Methylobacterium mesophilicum SR1.6/6: one gene and its partner. The protein of the gene in region 2 interacts with the protein of the main gene of each other region in a pairwise test. Links are inferred from orthologs where the notes say so. Each region holds a gene or a part of one and is shown on either strand. Other genes may lie near its edges.

Region 1 (5,408 bases), 620 kb from region 2 along the record:
CTGACCTACGCGGCGGCGGGCGTCGACATCGACGCCGGCAACGCCATGGTCGAGACGATCAAGCCGCTGGTGCGCTCGACCCGGCGCCCCGGCGCCGACGCCGAGATCGGCGGGTTCGGCGGCCTGTTCGACCTGAAGGCCGCGGGCTTCCGCGACCCGATCCTGGTGGCGGCCAACGACGGCGTGGGGACCAAGGTCAAGATCGCCATCGAGACCGGCCGCCACGACACGATCGGCATCGACCTCGTGGCCATGTGCGTCAACGACATCATCGTCCAGGGCGCCGAGCCGCTGTTCTTCCTCGACTACTACGCCACCGGCAAGCTGGTCCCGGGTGTCGGCGCCGATATCGTGCGGGGCATCGCCGACGGTTGCCGGCAGGCGGGCTGCGCGCTGATCGGCGGCGAGACGGCCGAGATGCCAGGCCTCTACGACGGCTCCGACTACGACCTCGCTGGGTTCTCGGTGGGCGCCGCCGAGCGAGGCGCGCTGCTGCCGCGACCGGGCATACGCCCCGGCGACGCGGTGCTGGGCCTGCCCTCCTCCGGGGTGCATTCCAACGGCTTCTCGCTGGTCCGGCGAATCGTCGCCAAGAGCGGCCTCGGCTGGGATGATCCGGCCCCGTTCGAGCCCGGGCGCAGCCTCGGCGAGGCGCTCCTGGAGCCGACCCGGATCTACGTAAAGCCGTTGCTCGCCGCGCTGGGCGCCACGGACGGCATCCGGGCGCTCGCCCACATTACCGGCGGCGGATTCCCCGACAACCTGCCGCGGGTCCTGCCGGACGATGTCGGGATCGCCATCGACCTCGACGCGGTGACCCCGCCGCCGGTCTTCGGCTGGCTCGCCCGCGCGGGCGGCGTCGCCGAGGCTGAGATGCTGCGCACGTTCAATTGCGGGATCGGCATGGTGGTGATCGCCGCCGCCGACGCAGTGGACGACGTCGACGAGGCCCTGACCCGGGCCGGCGAGACGCCCGTGCGGCTCGGCCGGATCACGCCGCGCGGCTCCGAGCCCGTGACGTTCACCGGCCGCCTCGCCCTCTGATGGCGGCCGCCCGAAAGACCCGCGTGGCGATCCTGATCTCTGGGCGCGGCTCGAACATGGTGGCGCTGCTGGAGGCGGCGCGGCACCCCGATTTCCCGGCCGAGATCGTGCTGGTCCTGTCGAACCGCCCGGAGGCCGCCGGACTCGCGCGTGCGGCCGCGGCTGGCATCCCGACGCAGGCCATCGACCACACGGCTTTCGCGGACCGTGCCGGCTTCGACGCCGCCCTCGATGCCGCCCTGCAGGCGGCCGATGTCGACCTCGTATGCCTCGCGGGCTTCATGCGGATCCTGACGCCTGACTTCGTGGCGTCCTGGGCGGGCCGGATGCTCAACATCCACCCCTCGCTCCTGCCGCTGTTCAAGGGCACGCACACGCATCGGCAGGCGCTGGAGGCGGGCGTGCGCCTGCATGGCTGCACGGTCCACTTCGTCGTGCCGGAGCTCGACGCCGGCCCGATCGTCGCCCAGGCCGCGATCCCGGTTCGGCAGGATGATGATCCCGAAAGCCTCGCGGACCGCGTGATCGTGCAGGAGCGCCGGCTCTACCCAGCGGTACTCGCGCTGGTGGCGGGCGGCGGTGCCCGCCTGCAGGACGGGCGGGTCGTGATCGACGCCGACGGGCCGGACGGCGTGCTGTTCAGCCTGTAAGGACAGCCATACCGGCGTGCCCAGGTCTTTGCGAGCGGAGCGAAGCAATCGCGCTCCGCCACGCTCGCCGACGTTTCTCTGCGCTGGGTTGCTTCGCGCCGCTCGCAAGAACGGTCGGCGGAACCTCGCAGCCTTGAGGTGCTCAGACCGGGCGCTGTAGCTTGCAGCTGTCGAGCGCCGCGAGCGCCTTCGCCCGGGCGGAATCGTTGAAATAGCCGGTGGTGCGGTAGGCTTCGATCTCGGACGCGTCGAGGCTGCGCAGGGTCTGGCGGGCGTAGCAGCCGCAGGGCCGCTCCAGGGAGGCCTCGGTGGCGCTGGTCATGCGGGCCTGGACGATGGTGCAGGCATGACGCACGCGGCCTTCGAGGTTGGCCTTGGTGGCGGTCTTGAGGGCCGGATCCGGCTCGTACTGCTGGAACGGGGCCGAGGATCCGCCCGCGAGGGCAGCGGTCGCGCCGAGGGCGAACAGGCCGGTCGCGATCAGCAGAGGCAGGCGGCGCATCGTCATGGTCGGTTGGTCCGGAGCTGAGATTGGCTAAGCTCAGCCGTTGGACTCTTCCGGGCTCCGTCCCGTCAAGGACGGCCCGGTCACACCCGGCGGCATTCACCGCAGCGCCGGGTGCACTGCGAAATGAAGGCGGCCCGGTGTGCCCGGGCCGCCACCGTGCGACGCCTCAAGCGGCGATGTCGGAGTCCTGGAAGAACTGCGCGATCTCGATCTTGGCGTTCTCGGCGCTGTCCGAGCCGTGGACGGTGTTCTCGCCGACCGACTCGGCGAACTTCTTGCGGATGGTGCCCTCGGCGGCCTGAGCGGGGTTCGTGGCGCCCATGACCTCGCGATACTTGGCCACGGCATTCTCGCCCTCGAGAACCTGGACCACCACCGGGCCGGAGGTCATGAAGGTGACGAGCTCACCGAAGAACGGGCGCTCCTTGTGCACTTCGTAGAACTTCTCGGCCTGCGCCTTGGTCATGCGGATGCGGCGCTGGCCGACGATGCGCAGGCCCGCCTCCTCGATCACGGCGTTCACCGCGCCAGTCAGGTTCCGCCGCGTCGCGTCGGGCTTCAGGATCGAGAAGGTGCGCTCGGTGGCCATGGTGCGTCCGGTCTGTCTGTGGAAAAAGCGCGCGGCACGTCGGCATCCCGGACGCGGCGCGGCAGCGAAAATTTCGCTTCGGCGCCGGGCTTATAGCGGGCGCCCCCCGGTGCCTCAAGCCGCGCAACTGGGCGATGCCGGACAAGCGCGGCCGTGGCGCTGCCGCAACACTGCCGAAAAATCGCCGGAATGCGGCGGCTCACTGGCGTCCATCAACTTCGTCCACCCCTCAGGGCGTCCGGGACGCCCCAATTCCGGAGACGAACCATGCGACTCGCTCTCAGCGCCGGCCTGCTGCTCGCCGGCCTCTCCGCCGCTGCCGCCGACACCGCCAAGGATCCTTCCGGCACATGGCTCACCGGCGACGGCCGCGCCAAGATCCGGATCGACCGTTGCGGTCCCGGTCAGAAGCTCGTCTGCGGGAAGGTCGTCTGGCTGAAGGCGCCGACCTTCGACAACGGCGCCCCGCGCACCGACCTCAAGAATCCCGATCCGAAGAAGCGCGCTCGCCCGGTGATCGGGCTGCAGCTCATCGAAGGTCTGAAGCCGGATGATGAGAAATTCACCGGCGAACTCTACAATATCGAGGAAGGCAAGATCTATACGGTCAGCCTTGAGCGCGAGAGCGATGCCGAACTGAGCGTGTCCGGCTGCATGCTGAAGGTCCTGTGCGGCTCCCAGACCTGGACTAAGGTTCCGGACGTGAACCAGCAGGCCGCCAACAAGAACTGAGCGTCCGTCAGATCGCCGCGAGGCCGCGCTGCACCGCCGGCCTCGCGAGAATGCTGTCCAGCCATCGGGCGACGTTGGGCAGGGTGTTGATGTCGACGCCCTGCTTGAAGTTGAGCTTCGCCCAGGTGAACGTGGCGATGTCGGCGATGGAGTAGTCGTCGGCGAGGTAGGCCCGACCGTCTAGCCGACGTTCCAGCACACCGTAGAGGCGCTTGGCCTCGGTGGTGAACCGGTCGATGGCGTACGGCACCTTCTCGGGCGCGTAGATCTTGAAGTGGTGCGTCTGCCCCAGCATCGGCCCGAAGCCCGCCACCTGCCAGAACAGCCACTCGTCCACGACGATCCGGGCGCGCTCATCCGCCGGGTAGAATTGGCCGGTCTTACGGCCGAGATACTGCAGGATCGCGCCCGACTCGAAGATGGAGATCGGCCGTCTGCCCGGACCGTCCGGATCGACAATGGCGGGAATCTTGTTGTTGGGTGAGATCGCCAGGAAATCCGGGGCGAACTGCTCATTCTTGGCGATATCGACCGGGACGATCCGATAGGGGAGTTCGCACTCCTCCAGCATGATCGGGATCTTCCAACCGTTCGGCGTGCTCCAGGTATGGACGTCGATCGGCCGCCCGGACACCGCTGCCATGCTCTGCCTGCTCCTCGACCGATCGATCGGCGACGCGGTGTTCCTCCGCCGATCTCGGACAACCCTGTCAGTGAAGACGATTTCCCGGCCGCGCTCAAGGGCAGCGTCGGAGGAGGTCTCACGTTTGCGACATATGACGCGCCGCCTGTTGGCAGATCGCGGGGCCGACTTGCCGCGGCTGCGCCGCACCGGCGAGACTGGTGCCCGGGCGTCGTCGCGACGCCGAAGGGGGAAGCTTCGATGATCAACAGACTCGTCAGGATCGCGGCCCTGTCCGTGCCGCTCCTCGTCATGCAGCCCGTTCTCGCCAAGGAGGCCCCCGCGAAGACCCCCGCGGCAACCGAGGCGCCGGCCGCGAAGCAGCCGAGCCCGGGCCAGACCGCCGCCCGCGAGCGCCAGAAGAAGTGCGGTGCCGAGTGGCGGGGACTGCCCGACGCGCAGAAGACCGCGCAGGGGCCGAAATGGCCTCAGTTCTGGAGCAAGTGCAACAAGCGCCTGAAGGGCAACGACAAAGCCTGAGCCGGTCTCGAACCGCGGAGCTTCTCGGATGTTGCTCCTGCCGGGAAACGGATCGCTGGCGAGTGCCGTCATGATGGGTCGACCCGCGCCGCGTCGGTGCATCGAGCACGGGCTGGCCGGGCATGGCTGAGGCCGTGTCCGCCCAGCCTCAGGTCTCGATCCTGGATCGCGTCATCGCGATCCTCGACGCCTGGGTGCCGAAGCCGGCGGCCTGGGCCTTTGCCCTGCGCATCTGGCTCGCCATGATGGTGGCGCTGGCGCTTGCCTTCTGGCTCCAGCTCGACAGCGCCTCCTCGGCCGCGACCTGCGTGGCGATCCTCGCGCAGCCAAAACGGGGACAGGCAATCTCCAAGGCCGTCTATCGCCTCCTCGGCACGCTCGTCGGCGCCGTCGTGTCGATCCTGGTCATGGCGCTGTTCGGGCAGGACCGGGTGCTCCTGCTCCTCTCCTTCACGGTCTGGCTCGGCCTCTGCGTCTTCGTCGCGCAGTACCTGCAGGACACCCGGGCCTACGGCGCCATGCTATCCGGATACACCGTGGCGATCATCGCCCTCGGCCAGATCGACGAACCGCAGGGAACCTTCGACGCTGCCGTCTCCCGCGTCGCGGTGATCGTGCTCGGGATCGTCGTCATCACCTTCATCAACGATGCGCTGGCGTCGCCGAGCACGTGGCGGTCGCTGCTGCCGCAACTCCGGACGGCCTGGGACGGAACGCGGTCCT
Region 2 (5,381 bases):
GTAGACCGGGTCGTCGTGGTAAGGCGGCGAGACCCGCACCGTCGGCTGCCAGCGCATGTCCATCAGGGCGCGGAAGGCCTGATCACAGGCCGTGGCCGAGGTGGCGGCGGCGTATTGCGGGTAGAGCGGCACCAGCAGTATGCGATCGCAGCCCTGGTCGAGCAGCGCCTGAATCCGGCCGGCGACCTCGGGCTTGCCGTAGCGCATCGCCCAATCGACCACGACCGAATCGCCCATGGCCGCCTGGAGGCGGTCGCACTGGCCGCGGGTGATGGTCTTGAGCGGTCCCTCGTTCAACGCATTGTTCCAGACGCTCGCGTAGTCGCGACCCTTCGGCCCGGGGCGCTTCGTCAGGATGATCAGATTGAGGAGCGGCCACCAGATCAGCCGCGGCACCTCGATGACCCGCCGGTCCGACAGGAACTCCTTGAGGTACCGGCGCATGGGCCAGTAGCTCGTGCACTCCGGCGTGCCGAGGTTCATCAGCAGCACGCCGACACGGCCCCACGCGACCTTTGGGTGGTCGCCCGGCAGGGTGTCGGCCGCGGGCTTGAGCGGAGCGAGGGGCCGGCCATTCGCCAGCGCGGCGGGTTCGACGCGTTCGTTCATGGCAGCGTTCCGGCGCCGCGCGCCGAGTCCTTCCTCTGGCTTCAGATATCCGGGGGCCGGCGCACGCGCTTGGGCCTTGACCGGAGGCTTACCCCTGTCGGTGCGCTTCCATGTAGGGTGCGATGCCGCCCCGCGAAGACCGGACGCGACATGCCGCACCGCGGTCAGCCGAACACGCGACCCCTGTCCCTAATCACGGGCGGCGGCGGGCCGCAACCACGGCCGCTCTGCCGCTGCCACGACGCTGCTATGAGGCTGCTCCGGCGCCGCCTATCTCGGTCCGGGATCAGACCGCGAGACCCGATGACCGCCACCCCCGTCGCCGACGCACTCTCCGCCTTCCGCGCCTCCGGATCGCCCTGGCTCGCGCTGCCGTTCTTCGGGGGTGGGCAGGCCGATGCCGTGGCGGCGCGCGTCGACGCGCGGCTGGCGGCCGGTGCCCGCGTCCTGCCCGCGCCGGACCGGATCTTCCGCGCCCTCATCGAGACGCCCCTCCCCGCCGTACGCGCGGTGATCCTCGGTCAGGATCCCTATCCGACCCCGGGCGATGCCAACGGTCTCGCCTTCTCCTTCGTAGGATCCGGCCGCCTGCCCGCCTCGCTGAAGGTGATCCTGGCGGAAGCTGGGTCCGACCGGGCGGCGGGCGGTGACCTGACCGCCTGGGCGCGGCAGGGCGTGCTGCTCCTCAACAGCGCGCTCACCGTTGAGGCTGGCAAGGCGGGGGCGCATCTGCGCTACGGCTGGGCGGCGCTCACCGACGAGGCAGTCGCGGCGGTCTCTGCCCGGCCCGAACCCGCGGTGTTCCTGCTCTGGGGCGCCCAGGCCCGTGCCCGGGCAGCCCTCATCGATACGAGCCGCCACGGCGTGTTCGAGAGCGGTCACCCATCGCCGCTCAACCGCGCCCGGGATTTCCCGGGTTCGGATCCGTTCGGCCGGGCGAACCGCTGGCTCGCCGAGCACGGCGTCCGGCCGATCGACTGGCGCCTCGGCTAGACCCGGCGGTTCTTCACTGCGGCTTGGCATTGTCCGCGGGCTTTGCCGGGGCGCCATCCTGGCTCGCCGGCAGGAGCACATTCTTGGCCACCGTGCCCTCCGGCCCGTACTCGCCGGCCACCGCGATGCAGGCTTGGTCGCGGTTCTGCGCCATCTGGTTCGACATCAGCGTGAACATGGTCTGGACGCGGTTGCCGAAGGGGCCGCGCGGCTGAACATCCCCGATCTGGACGTTCTGCTTCGCGAGCAGCGCCTCGAACTGGTCGCTGCCGATCCGGTAGCCGCAGACGTTCGACGCGGCGAAGATGTAGGCGGCGAATTCCAGGGCGCGAGGGGCCGGCGCATTGCGGATCTGCGCCTGCGCCGGCAGGGCTGCGAGAATCAGGGCGGCAGAGAGAGCGACGTGGCGCATGCGCGGCAATTTCCTCGGTAGCGGGCAGTCACTGTCGGATTGCCTCGAACCGGCGGGAGATAGGCCGGTGTGAACCGCGTGCCAATGCGACCGAATTTGCCTGCAAACCGCGGTCCGCCGTTCACAAGCCGTTGGCCATAGCCGAAATCCTGGGCCGCCTGAGCGTCGAAATCGCGCCTGCGTTCCGCGCGCGGGCCAAGGTGAGACAGAGTGTTAACCCGCCCGCGTCACGCCAGGGACGAAGGTTTGTCCAGATCCAGGCGGTCTGCATCGCATGTACGGCGTCAATTCCTCCGTCAAATCTCCTCCGGCCTCCGTGTCACGGGAGATCGCCCAGCGCGTGCGGGGCGTCCTCACCGACCGACGGACCGGCGCGGCTGCGGCCACTCCGGCGATCTGTCCGCATCGCGTCGCCCGCTGGGCCTGCGGCGAGGGCCTGGGCGCCGGCACCGCTGTGGCGCTGCTGGTGCGGGACCTCGGACAGGCGGAGGCGATTCGCCTCGGACTCACTCGGATCGGCCTGCGCGTCGCGTGTCTCGACGGCGATCGCCGCGGCGCGGGGCTGGCCGAGAGCCTTGCCCTCTCCGGAGCGACGGTGGTCATCGTCGACACCGCCCTGGCCGAGGCTTATGCCGGGGCCATGGGCCGGCTCGTCACCTATCCGGCCGTGTGGTGGAACGGGCCCGGTGCGGACTTCGCCAGCCTCGACTTCGCCCTGGCCGAGCAGGAGTGAGACTGCCCTCCAGGCAGGGCTACCACTTCAGCCACGCGTCGAGCGCCTCGTAGCGGGCGGGATCGTCCGGGCAGAGGCCGCCACCGCATTCCGCCGCCGTAGAGGCGGCGTTGGCGAGGACGATGAGGACGAACAGCGCGAGGCAGGCCTTCCCGAAGGTTCCGCCGTCGTGCGCCAGCTGCGTTTCCGGCCGCACGCCGTCCTGCATCAGGAGGAGCAGGCCGACCACCGCGATCAGCGCCACGAAGGCGATGAGCGCGAGGGTGTAGAAATGAAGCCCCAGAAGCGTTGAGCCGTAGCCGCCGGTCCTGGGGACGATGTGCAGGGCGACCTGCCGGCTCGCCAGGACGATGCCGACCAGGGAACTCAAAATCGCCACGCCGTAGTGCGACGGCCGCGGTCCGAACCGGACGCTCAGCGCGAACCCGAGACCCGAGGCCGCGAATGCGGCGCGCTGGAGCAGGCAGAGCGGACAGGGCAGCTCGCCCAGCACGAATTGATAGCTGAACGCCACGAGGAGGATCGCGCAGCAGCCGAGCAGGCCGAGGGCGTTGAGCGTGCGCGCGTGAAGGGCCGCCATGACCTGCGTCCGTTCAGAAGTCGAGGTTGAGGGCCGAGGTGGCGTGCGCGGCGAACAGCGCGAGGGTGCCGATCAGCGAGACGAGCCAGAGGCCGATGGCGAGGCCGCGGCGACCCGCAAGGATCGCGGCGCCGCCCGCCGCCAGGCCGACGAATGGCAGGACCATCATGGATATCCCCTTCCCCTGCGCACGGCGAGCCGGGCACCCGCGCCGACTTGCTCGCTTGAGGATTTAAGCTTTCGTGAAGCTGGCGCGGCCCCGGACGGCATCGCTGCCGACCGGCCCGCATGTTACCGTCCTCTGAGAGACCGGTCCCGCAGCGTGGACGGGCCGGCGCCGGGAAAGGACCCATGATCGCAGCCCCAGCGGCCGTCCCGGATGTCTTGCCCGACCCGGCCGCCCCGATCCTGCTCCGAAGCGACGACGGCGGGGTTGCGACCCTCACCCTGAACCGTCCGGAGGCGCGAAACGCCCTGTCGATGGCGCTGATGAACGCCCTCCAGGAGCAGCTTGACGCCATCCGGCAGGATCCGGGCGTGCGCGTCGTGATCCTGCGTGGGGCCGGTCCGGCCTTCTGCGCCGGACACGACCTCAAGGAGATGCGCGCGGACCCGTCCCGCGCGGCGACCGAGGCGGTGTTCCGCACCTGCGCGCGTCTCATGCTGAGCCTGACACGCCTGCCGCAGCCGGTGATCGCCCGGGTCCACGGGATCGCGACCGCGGCCGGCTGCCAGCTCGTGGCCACCTGCGACCTGGCGATCTGCGCCGAGTCCGCGCGCTTCGCCACCCCGGGCGTGCAGATCGGCCTGTTCTGCTCGACCCCGATGGTCGCCCTGTCGCGGGCCGTGTCGCGCAAGGCCGCCCTGGAGATGCTGCTGGTCGGCGAGCCGATCGAGGCCGCCGAGGCCCTGCGGATCGGCCTCGTGAACCGCGTCGTGCCCGAGGCGGAACTCGATGCCGCGGTGGGCGCCCTCGCGGTCCGCATCGCCGGGAAGGCGCGGCGCGTCCTGGCGATCGGCAAGGAGGCCTTCGGCCGGCAGATCGAGATGGGCCTGGAGGAGGCCTACGGCTACACAGCCGAGGTGATGACCCGGAACATGATGATGGCCGACGCGCAGGAGGGAATCGACGCGTTCCTGGGCAAGCGCCCGCCCCGCTGGGAGCCGTGAGGCTTCCGGCTCTGACGCGATAGGACGCAGGCTCAAGCCGCCGGCTCGCGTAGGTTATGGCGTCGTCCTGCCCTAAGATGGAGGCTTCGTCCGATCCCGCCGGATATGGCACCCCTTGCGGAACGGCTGATGAGCACCATTGACCTGTTCGGTCTGACCGTAGCCTTCTACGGCGCCATGCCGCCGCGCCGGCCGCAGCGCCCGGACCGCAATGGCGCCACCTGGGCGGCCGCCGTCGTGTTCGGCGGCGTCTGCCTCGCCACGATGGGGCCGATGATCACCATCTGGAGCTTCCACCGGCCCTACGCTGAGGCTAAGGCGCGCTGCATCGAGTCCGGCGGCCGGGTTCTCTATGCGGCGCTCGACGGTAGCGGCCCCTATCGCTGCGAGCGCCCGGCCAGCGTCGCGGCGGCGCGCCCGCTCAAGGCGGCGGATTAATCCGCGACGCCGCATCGATGTCGGGTATATCCGGCGCGCGCCTGACGCCAACCGGATGCCGAGACCTTGGAAAACGCGCTCCTTCGATGGGTCCAGTCGACCGCCCTGCTGCGGTCGGACGTCGAGGCTCTCATCGGCTTCGTGCTGGCCGTCGGCGTCACCCTGCATGCTCTGCTGCGCAAGCGTCGGGTCAGCGTGGCGGTGGGCTGGATCGGCCTCGCATGGCTGTCGCCGATCTTCGGCACCGCGCTCTACCTGACCTTCGGCATCAACCGCGTCTCGCGCCGCGCGAGGCGGCTACGGACCAAGCCCTCCGACGCGACGCAGCTGCCCGACACCGACGACGCCGTGGTGCCGGAAGCGCTCTGGCCCCTCGACCGTGCGATCCGGCGGATCACCGGCCTGCCGGCCTTCCAGGGCAATACCGTGCGGATGTTCCGCAACGG

The links. The genes of interacting proteins can lie anywhere in the genome.
Region 1: the proteins of MMSR116_RS19355 (region 2) and ndk interact in binary tests that used the Escherichia coli proteins (3 or more experiments, as listed by UniProt). The link is inferred for Methylobacterium mesophilicum SR1.6/6 from one-to-one orthologs.

Annotation. Positions count from the first base shown.
Region 1 is NZ_CP043538.1:3,408,143-3,413,550, reverse strand. What follows is about bases 1,081-3,864. They hold ndk (nucleoside-diphosphate kinase), read right to left. Parts: upstream 2,792-3,864; coding sequence 2,369-2,791; downstream 1,081-2,368. Other genes in these bases: MMSR116_RS16275 (glutathione S-transferase N-terminal domain-containing protein), read right to left, coding at 3,531-3,864; MMSR116_RS16280 (DUF2147 domain-containing protein), read left to right, coding at 3,059-3,523; MMSR116_RS16290 (hypothetical protein), read right to left, coding at 1,837-2,202; purN (phosphoribosylglycinamide formyltransferase), read left to right, coding at 1,081-1,694. Also shown: purM (phosphoribosylformylglycinamidine cyclo-ligase), read left to right, coding at 1-1,044; more of purN, read left to right, coding at 1,044-1,080; more of MMSR116_RS16275, read right to left, coding at 3,865-4,166; MMSR116_RS16270 (hypothetical protein), read left to right, coding at 4,407-4,685; MMSR116_RS16265 (FUSC family protein), read left to right, coding at 4,808-5,408. UniProt on the Escherichia coli protein: Major role in the synthesis of nucleoside triphosphates other than ATP. The ATP gamma phosphate is transferred to the NDP beta phosphate via a ping-pong mechanism, using a phosphorylated active-site intermediate.
Region 2 is NZ_CP043538.1:4,029,900-4,035,280, reverse strand. Bases 1-2,757 are described here. They hold MMSR116_RS19355 (uracil-DNA glycosylase), read left to right. Parts: upstream 1-912; coding sequence 913-1,602; downstream 1,603-2,757. Other genes in these bases: MMSR116_RS19345 (AMP-dependent synthetase), read left to right, coding at 2,355-2,747; MMSR116_RS19350 (hypothetical protein), read right to left, coding at 1,616-2,014; hemH (ferrochelatase), read right to left, coding at 1-609. Outside these bases: MMSR116_RS19340 (disulfide bond formation protein B), read right to left, coding at 2,767-3,327; MMSR116_RS31410 (DUF5993 family protein), read right to left, coding at 3,341-3,496; MMSR116_RS19335 (enoyl-CoA hydratase), read left to right, coding at 3,679-4,497; MMSR116_RS19330 (hypothetical protein), read left to right, coding at 4,627-4,935; MMSR116_RS19325 (phospholipase D-like domain-containing protein), read left to right, coding at 5,002-5,381. UniProt on the Escherichia coli protein: Excises uracil residues from the DNA which can arise as a result of misincorporation of dUMP residues by DNA polymerase or due to deamination of cytosine.